Regions from separate parts of the Actinocorallia sp. B10E7 genome, predicted to be linked through region 1. Evidence: riboswitches for the same ligand, from Rfam matches in the RefSeq annotation. Region 1 holds a riboswitch; the other holds the start of a gene.
The links. A riboswitch is a leader RNA that binds a small molecule or an ion and turns the genes downstream of it on or off. The one in region 1 is predicted to bind glycine.
Positions count from the first base shown of each region.

Region 2: it holds a riboswitch for glycine, as region 1 does, so the genes downstream of both, gcvT (glycine cleavage system aminomethyltransferase GcvT) here and gcvP (aminomethyl-transferring glycine dehydrogenase) in region 1, are expected to answer to the same signal.

Region 1 covers NZ_JBDPLZ010000003.1:299,866-304,004, forward strand. Annotated here, with positions in the region: gene ABGB12_RS11205 (lysylphosphatidylglycerol synthase transmembrane domain-containing protein) at 1-1,722, opposite strand, end outside; glycine riboswitch at 1,906-2,001, shown strand; gene gcvP (aminomethyl-transferring glycine dehydrogenase) at 2,142-4,139, shown strand, end outside.
Region 2 covers NZ_JBDPLZ010000007.1:57,112-61,250, forward strand. Annotated here, with positions in the region: gene glyA (serine hydroxymethyltransferase) at 15-1,274, opposite strand; gene gcvH (glycine cleavage system protein GcvH) at 1,271-1,657, opposite strand; gene gcvT (glycine cleavage system aminomethyltransferase GcvT) at 1,654-2,790, opposite strand; glycine riboswitch at 2,904-3,003, opposite strand; gene ABGB12_RS24045 (sulfite exporter TauE/SafE family protein) at 3,021-3,809, opposite strand; gene ABGB12_RS24050 (hypothetical protein) at 4,071-4,139, opposite strand, start outside.

The DNA.
Region 1 (4,139 bases):
GGCGGCGAGCTGGACCAGGACCGTCCGGCCCAGGGGCAGCCGTTCGGGCACGAAACCGATGACCATCATCGCGGCCGCCACGAACGACATGCCGGACGCCAGCGCCGCCAGCGCCGCCCAGCGCCAGTCGGACCGGGTGATCAGCTGTCCGACGTCGACGTCGGACAGCTGGGACAGCAGGAAGTAGGCGCCGGCGGCCCCGGCGACGATGCTGATGATCGTGCGGGGCCGGAAGCGCTCGAGCCGGACGGGCGCGACCTCGGTCTCGGGCCAGAACCTGAGGATCTCCTCGCGCAGGGCGCTCAGCAGGTGCTTGTCGCGGCGCAGCGCCGTGCGGGTGCCGCGGGAGAGCGCGACCTTCTGCAGCAGCGGGACGATCGCGCCCAGCGCAGGGGCGCCGATGACCGAGGAGGCCAGGTGCACCGCCCGCTCCGCGCCCACCCGCAACGCCAGGGTGGTGAGCAGCTGTGCGTGGTCGAGGCGCAGCAGCAGGTCGCTCGCCGCGGTCTCGCTCCGGCTGAAGCCGACCAGCCAGGGCTCGCCCCCGGAGACCATGATCGCCATGTTGTCCAGGCTGCGGTGCGCGATCCGGCGGTGGTGCAGCAGCTCCAGCTGCCGCCACAGGCCGACCATCAGCTCGTCGGTGAGTTCCTCGTCGGGTAGGTCGGCCAGGAGGGCGCCGTCCAGGTGCTCGTAGGCCAGCAGAGACGCCTCTGTGCCGACCTCGGCGGTGGCCAGCAGCCGGGGGGTGCGGACCTGCGCGGTGAACGCCGCGTAGGCGGCCAGCGACTCCTGTTCCAGCGAGCGGCGCAGCGACCGCACGGCGCGGCGGGGCTGGTTGGCCCGCAGCCGCAGCCCGCGCCAGACCCGGTAGAGCAGGCCTGAGGACTGCTGGTCGCGGTCCAGGACGGTGACGTCCAGCCGCTGTCCCGGCAGCTCGACCAGGTAGCGGCGGTGGTCGAGGGTGCCGTCGTCGGCGCGGACCGCCCTGAGCGGATGGAAGCCGAGGCGGCGCAGCACCTCCACCACGGCGGTGCCGGCGGGCCGGGGATTGGGGGTGCCCAGGCCGTAGAGCGTCAGGTAGGCGACCAGGCTCCCGATGAGGAACGTCGCGACCATGCCCAGGGCGGTGGAGTAGCCGGCGACCAGGGAGGCCAGCGCGGCCAGCGCGAGCGTGCCCCACATGGCCAGCTGCCAGCGGGGCCGTCCGCCCAGGCGCACCGCGACGGCGTAGGCGATCACCGGGGTGAGATCGGACTGCAGCGGGGGAGTGCCGGCCCTGGTGAAGCCCAGGACGTCGGTCAGATGGCTGGGCCCGGCCGCGGCGGCCCAGCCCTCGATGGCGAAGTCCACGGCCAGCGCGGCCACCGCGGCGCACAGGCCGAGCAGCACGCGGATCACGTCCCGGCGCAGGATGCGGTCCAGGGCGAACGCGACCGGGACGGCCAGGACGCCGAAGCCGGCGGTGAGCCCGGCCAGGGTCAGCAGGAAGTGCGGCGCCTGCTCGGTGCCGCGGCTGATGTCGGTCTCCAGGCCGGTGGTGGTCTGGGTGGCCAGAGTGGGAAGCAGCAGGAGCAGGCCGAGGCCCGCCAAGCAGGCCAGGGCGCGGAACAGGGTGCTCGGGTTGCGGATCCGCCCGGGCAGGGAGGGTTCTTCGACCACCGCTCCCGGCACGGGGGACGGCAGGGGCTCCAGGGCCGCGTCGCCCTGTGTGCTCGTCACGCTTTACACCGTCCTCCTGGTTCCGGTAGTCCCCAAAGGTTAGTCCGTCCATGACACTGCGTGATCATGTCGGCCGCGGGGGGACTTTCGACGGGTCCCGGTGGTTCCGGAACAGCTAGATCCTCCCGTGCCGGGGCCGTCTGCGGGAGGGGGGCAGCCCACCGGATAGACTGATCGTGCTGTCGACCCCGTGCGGGAGAGACTCCGCGCAAGCCGGCGCGGAGCGCCGAAGGAGCAACCTCCCCGGAACCTCTCAGGCAAAAGGACCGCATGGACGAGGCGTCTCTGGAAAGCGGGCCGTGCGGCTCCACCGAAGGTGAAAACCCCGCCGGGGTGAAGCTCTCAGGTTCCATGACAGAGGGGGAACGAGGATCTCGGGATCCTTCTCTTTTCCCTTCCGCGCTCCAGGAGGCTCGTCCATGACCGCGCAGTTCGACTTCTCCGACCGTCATATCGGGCCGTCCGCCGACGAACAGGCCAGGATGCTCGCCGCCGTCGGGTTCGCCGATCTCGACGCCCTGAGCGAAGCGGCGGTGCCCGCCGCGATCCGCACCGGCCGCCCGCTGGACCTGCCGCCCGCGCTGAGCGAGACCGCCGCGCTGGCCAGGCTGCGGGAGCTGGCCTCCCGCAACACCGTGCTCACCTCGCTGATCGGCCTGGGGTACCACGGGACGGTCACCCCGGGCGTGGTCCTGCGCAACGTGCTGGAGAACCCAGGCTGGTACACCGCCTACACGCCCTACCAGCCGGAGATCTCCCAGGGCAGGCTCGAGGCGCTGCTGAACTTCCAGACCGTGGTCTCGGACCTGACCGGGGCGCCGGTGGCCAACGCGTCCATGCTGGACGAGGGCACGGCCGCGGCCGAGGCGATGGCGCTGGCGCTGCGGGCGACCCGCCGCAAGGAGCCCGGCGTGTTCGTGGTGGACGCCGACGCGCTGCCCCAGACGATCGAGGTGGTGCGGGCGCGGGCGCTGCCGCAGGGCATCCCGGTGGTCCTGGCCGATCTGGACGAGGGCCTTCCGGAAGGGGAGATCTTCGGGGTGCTGGCCCAGTACCCGGGCACGTCCGGGAAGATCCGCGACCTGCGGCCGGTGATCGAGGCGGCGCACGCCCGCGACGCCCAGGTGGTCGTGGCCGCCGACCTGCTGGCGCTGACGCTGCTGACCCCGCCCGGGGAGCTGGGCGCGGACATCGTCGTGGGCTCGGCGCAGCGGTTCGGGGTGCCCTTCGGGTTCGGCGGCCCGCACGCCGGCTACATGGCGGTCCGGCAGGGCCTGGAGCGGCAGCTGCCGGGACGGCTGGTCGGGGTCTCGGTCGACGCAGACGGGAACCAGGCCTACCGGCTGGCGCTGCAGACCCGCGAGCAGCACATCCGCCGCGAGAAGGCGACCTCCAACATCTGCACGGCGCAGGTGCTGCTGGCCGTCATGGCGTCCATGTACGCCGTCTACCACGGCCCCGAGGGCCTGACGCGGATCGCGCGGCGGGTGCACAGGATGGCCGCGACGTTCGCCGCGTCGATCAAGGCCCAGGAGGTCGAGGGGTTCGAGGTCGTCCACGAGCACTACTTCGACACCCTCACCATCCGGATCCCCGGCCACGCGCCGGCCACGGTGGAGGCGGCCCGACGGGCCGGGTTCAACATCCGCCTGGTGGACGACCGGACGATCGCGGTGGCGTTCGACGAGACCACCACCGAGGAGCACCTGCAGTCGCTGCTGGAGGCGATCGAGCAGCGCGGGTTCCGCCGCGCGGTCGCGCTCGCGGACCCGGCCGGGCAGGCGGAGGCGCTGCCGGAGGGCCTGCGCCGCGCCAGCACGTTCCTCAGCCACCCGGTGTTCCACTCCCACCGGTCCGAGACGGCGATGCTGCGCTACCTGCGCCGCCTGCAGGACAAGGACATCGCGCTCGACCGGTCGATGATCCCGCTGGGCTCCTGCACGATGAAGCTCAACGCGACCACCGAGATGGAGCCGATCACCTGGCCGGAGTTCGCGGACATCCACCCGTTCGCGCCGATCGAGCAGGCCGCCGGCTACGTCGAGCTGATCGGCGAGCTCGAGGCCTGGCTGGCGGAGATCACCGGATACGCGAAGGTGTCGGTGCAGCCGAACGCCGGGTCGCAGGGCGAGCTCGCCGGGCTGCTGGCGGTGCGGGCCTACCACGAGTCGCGTGGCGAGGGGCACCGGAACGTCTGCCTGATCCCGTCCTCGGCGCACGGCACCAACGCGGCCAGCGCGGCGATGGCCGGGATGAAGGTGGTCGTCGTCAAGTGTGACGACGAGGGCAACGTCTCCCTGGACGACCTGCACGCCAAGATCGAGAAGCACGCCGCCGACCTGTCGGTGATCATGGTGACGTACCCCTCGACGCACGGCGTGTACGAGGAGACGATCACCGAGGTCTGCGCCGCCGTG
Region 2 (4,139 bases), on a different contig from region 1:
TGGTCCGGGAAGGCTCACAGGTCCGGGTAGAGCGGGTGCCGGTCGGCCAGCGCCTTGACCCGGGCGCTCAGCGCCGAGGCGTCGAACTCCGGCTGCAGGGCCAGCGCGAGGATGTCGGCGACCTCCTCGAAGTCCTCCCTGCCGAAACCGCGGGTGGCCAGCGCCGGGGTGCCGATCCGCAGCCCGGAGGTCACCATCGGCGGACGCGGATCGTTCGGGACGGCGTTGCGGTTGACCGTGATGCCGATCTCGTGCAGCCGGTCCTCGGCGTCCCGCCCGGTCAGCTCGGAGTCCACCAGGTCGACCAGGACCAGGTGCACGTCCGTGCCGCCGGTCAGCACCTTCACCCCGGCCTTGGCCGCGTCCTCCTGGAGCAGCCGGGCGGCGATGACCTGGGCTCCCTCCAGGGTGCGCCGCTGGCGGTCCTTGAACTCCTCGGACGCCGCGATCTTGAGCGCGACGGCCTTGGCCGCGATCACGTGCTCCAGCGGACCGCCCTGCATGCCCGGGAAGACCGCGGAGTTGATCTTCTTGCCGAGCTCCTCCCTGGCCAGGATCAGGCCGCCGCGAGGACCGCCCAGGGTCTTGTGCGTGGTGGTCGTGACGATGTCGGCGTACGGCACCGGGGACGGGTGCAGCCCCGCCGCCACCAGGCCGGCGAAGTGCGCCATGTCGACGAACAGCAGCGCGCCGACGGAGTCGGCGATCTCGCGGAACCGGGCGAAGTCCAACTGGCGCGGGTAGGCCGACCAGCCGGCGACGATCATCTTGGGCCGGTGCTCGGCGGCCAGCGCCGCGACCTCGTCCATGTCGACCAGGCCGTCGGACTCCCGGACGTGGTAGGGCACCACGTTCAGGAACTTGCCCGAGTAGTTCAGCCGCATGCCGTGGGTCAGGTGCCCGCCGTGCGCCAGGTCGAGGCCGAGGATGGTGTCGCCGTGGTCGAGCAGCGCGAAGTACACGGCCGTGTTGGCCTGCGCCCCCGAGTGCGGCTGGACGTTGGCGTGCTCGGCCCCGAACAGCGCCTTGGCCCGGTCGATGGCCAGCTGCTCGGTGACGTCGACGTACTCGCAGCCGCCGTAGTAGCGGCGGCCCGGGTAGCCCTCGGCATACTTGTTGGTGAGGACCGACCCCTGCGCCTCGAGCACCGCCACCGGAGCGAAGTTCTCCGAGGCGATCATCTCCAGGGTGTGCTGCTGGCGGCCCAGTTCGGCCCTGACCGCCTCGTGGACCTCGGGGTCGACGTCGGACAGGTGCTGGAAAAGGGTGCTCATGCTTCCTCGATGATCTTTGAGTAGGCCTCGGCGTCGAGCAGGTCCGGGTTGTCGTCGTCGATCCGGATGCGGTACAGCCAGCCCTCTCCGTACGGGTCGGCGTTGATCGTGCCGGGGTCCTCGGTGACGGCCTGGTTGACGGCCACGACCTCGCCGGAGAGCGGCGAGTAGATGTCGGAGACCGACTTGGTGGACTCGGCCTCGCCGCAGGGCTCGCCGGCGGTCACCGTCTGCCCCTCCTCGGGCAGCGAGACGTACACGATGTCGCCGAGGGCGTCGGCGGCGTAGTCGGTGATCCCGACGGTCACGATGCCGTCCTCACCGTCCAGGCCCGAGACCCATTCGTGCTCCTCGGTGTAACGGAGCTGCTCAGGAACGCTCACTTGTCTGTTCTCCTGTAGAAGGGCAGGTCGACCACGTCGACCGGTTCTTGCTTTCCGCGGATGTCGACGGCGACCGGCGTGCTGCCGATCCCGACGTAGGCCATGGCTATGGGCTTGCCCAGGGTCGGGGACGGTGCTCCGCTGGTCACGACGCCGCACGGCGAGCCGTCGTCGCCGATGACCGCGTATCCCGCGCGCGGGACCCGCCGCCCCCGCGCGACGAGCCCGACGAGCCTGCGGGACGGCCCGCTCTCGGCGACGGCCGCGAGGGCGTCGCGTCCGACGAAGTCCTTCTCCAGCCGTACGACCCGGCCGAGACCAGCATCGTACGGGGTCAGGTCGGCCGTCAGCTCATGCCCGTACAGCGGCATGCCCGCCTCGAGCCGGAGCGTGTCGCGCGCCGACAGCCCGCACGGGGTGAGTTCCCCGTCCCCCGCCTCGGTGATCTTCTTCCAGAGCGTGACCGCGTCCTCGGAGTGGATGAAGAGTTCGAACCCGTCCTCTCCGGTATATCCGGTGCGCGCGATGAAGGACACCACGCCCCCCACCGTGCCGCTGATCAGCGTGTAGTACTTCAGCCCGGCCAGGTCGGCGTCGGTCAGCCGCTCCAGGACGGCCTGCGCCCTGGGCCCCTGGACGGCGATCAGCGCGTAGTTCTCGGACTGGTCGTCCACCGCGGCCTCGAACCCCTCGGCCCGCTTCTTCAACTCCTCGGCGACGACCCCGGCGTTGGCGGCGTTGGCCACGACCATGAACCCGTGCCGGCTGAGCCGGTAGACGATCAGGTCGTCCAGCACCCCGCCCTCGGAGTTGACGATCATCGTGTAGCGGGCCCTGCCCGCCTCCAGCGCCGAGGCCAGGCCCACCAGCGCGTGGTCGAGCGCCTCGGCGGCCTGCGCGCCTGTAACGAAGATCTCACCCATGTGCGAGATGTCGAAGATCCCGGCGCTGGTGCGCACGGCGTGGTGCTCGGCCGTCTCCGACCCGTAGCGCAGGGGCATGAGGTAACCGGCGAAGTCGACGAGGTTGCCGCCGAGTTCCTTGTGCAGCTCGTACAGCGGCGTGATCTTTGCAGACACCTGGGTGGGCTCCTTGTGACCGGCACACGGCGAGAACGTTTCCCATCGTCCCATCCGTACACCTGCGGACTGGGCCCTCCCCCTCTGTCTGCGTTGCCTGAGAGCTTCACCCGTGAGGGCTTTCACCTTCGGCGGAAGGCTCCCGGACCTTCTCTTTCCAGAGGCCGCCCACCCTTGCGGTCCTGGGTACCTGAGAGGTTCCGGGGAGGAATTGCTCCTTCGGCGGCCCGGACCCGCAGGGCCCGGACACTCTCCCGCAGGGGATCATTCGGCGTCGCCCCCAACTATAGGGCTCCGCGCGGGGATCCGGCCAGGTAGAGGAGGGCGACGGCGACGGCGAGCCCGCCCAGCAGCAGCCTCAGCGCCTTCTCCGGGAGCCGGGGCTGGAGGCGGGCGCCCAGGTACCCGCCCAGCAGGCCGCCGAGCCCGCACAGGACGCCCAGGGTCCACTGGGGGGCTATGTCACCGGGGGTGAGCAGGGATACGGCGGCTCCCACGATCGAGGTGACGAAGGTGGAGGCCAGCGCGGCGGGGGCCACCACCGCGACGGGCAGGCCCCGGCCCACCAGGATCGGGCCGAGCAGGGAGCCGCCGCCGACCCCGTAGATCCCGCCGATGATCCCGACTCCCAGGGCCAGCAGTGATACCGAGAAACGGGACGGGACGGTCGCGGAAGGCCGTCGGGAGGGGCGCACCGTCCGCAGGCACAGCCACACCCCCAGCGGCAGCAGGAAGGCCGCGACCAGCAGCTTGAACACCTGGGGCCCGGGCAGGACGAACACCCGGATCACCGCTCCCACGACGACGCCCGGCACGGTCCCGGCCACCAGCAGCCGGGCCAGGGGTCCGGCCAGCTGCCCCGTCCTGCGGAACCTGATCAGCGCTCCGGGGCCCGCCACCACGTTGAACAGCAGGTTGGTGGGGGTGACGGCCGGGCTGGGCACGCCGAGCACGCTCAACTGGACGGGGAGCAGGAACACCGCCCCGGACACTCCCACGGGCGCGGTCACCACCGAGATCAGCAGTCCGGCGCAGAGGCCGAGCAGGCCGGTCTGCCAGAATTCCCCACTCACCCGACCAGGATCACATAAAACTTCCGTCCAGGCATGAGACCGGCGACGCGGTCACGCGTCGCCGGTCTCGAGCAGAAGGTCTAGCTCTGTTTTCTCAATCGGGCGCAGACCCCCTTCACTGACCGGGATACGGGACAGGATGCCGCTGTCACTGCTAATCGATACCTCCTACGTAAGGACTAGGAGCGACTTGCTTAGAACTGTACGAAGCACGGCCACGTCATGCGTCCTTGGAACCGATAAATGCTGGTAGAGCACTCTTTAAGCGATACGTGTCTCCTGATAGACCAGCCGGAACCGCAGGACGGCATGCAGATCCGGCATCTCGAT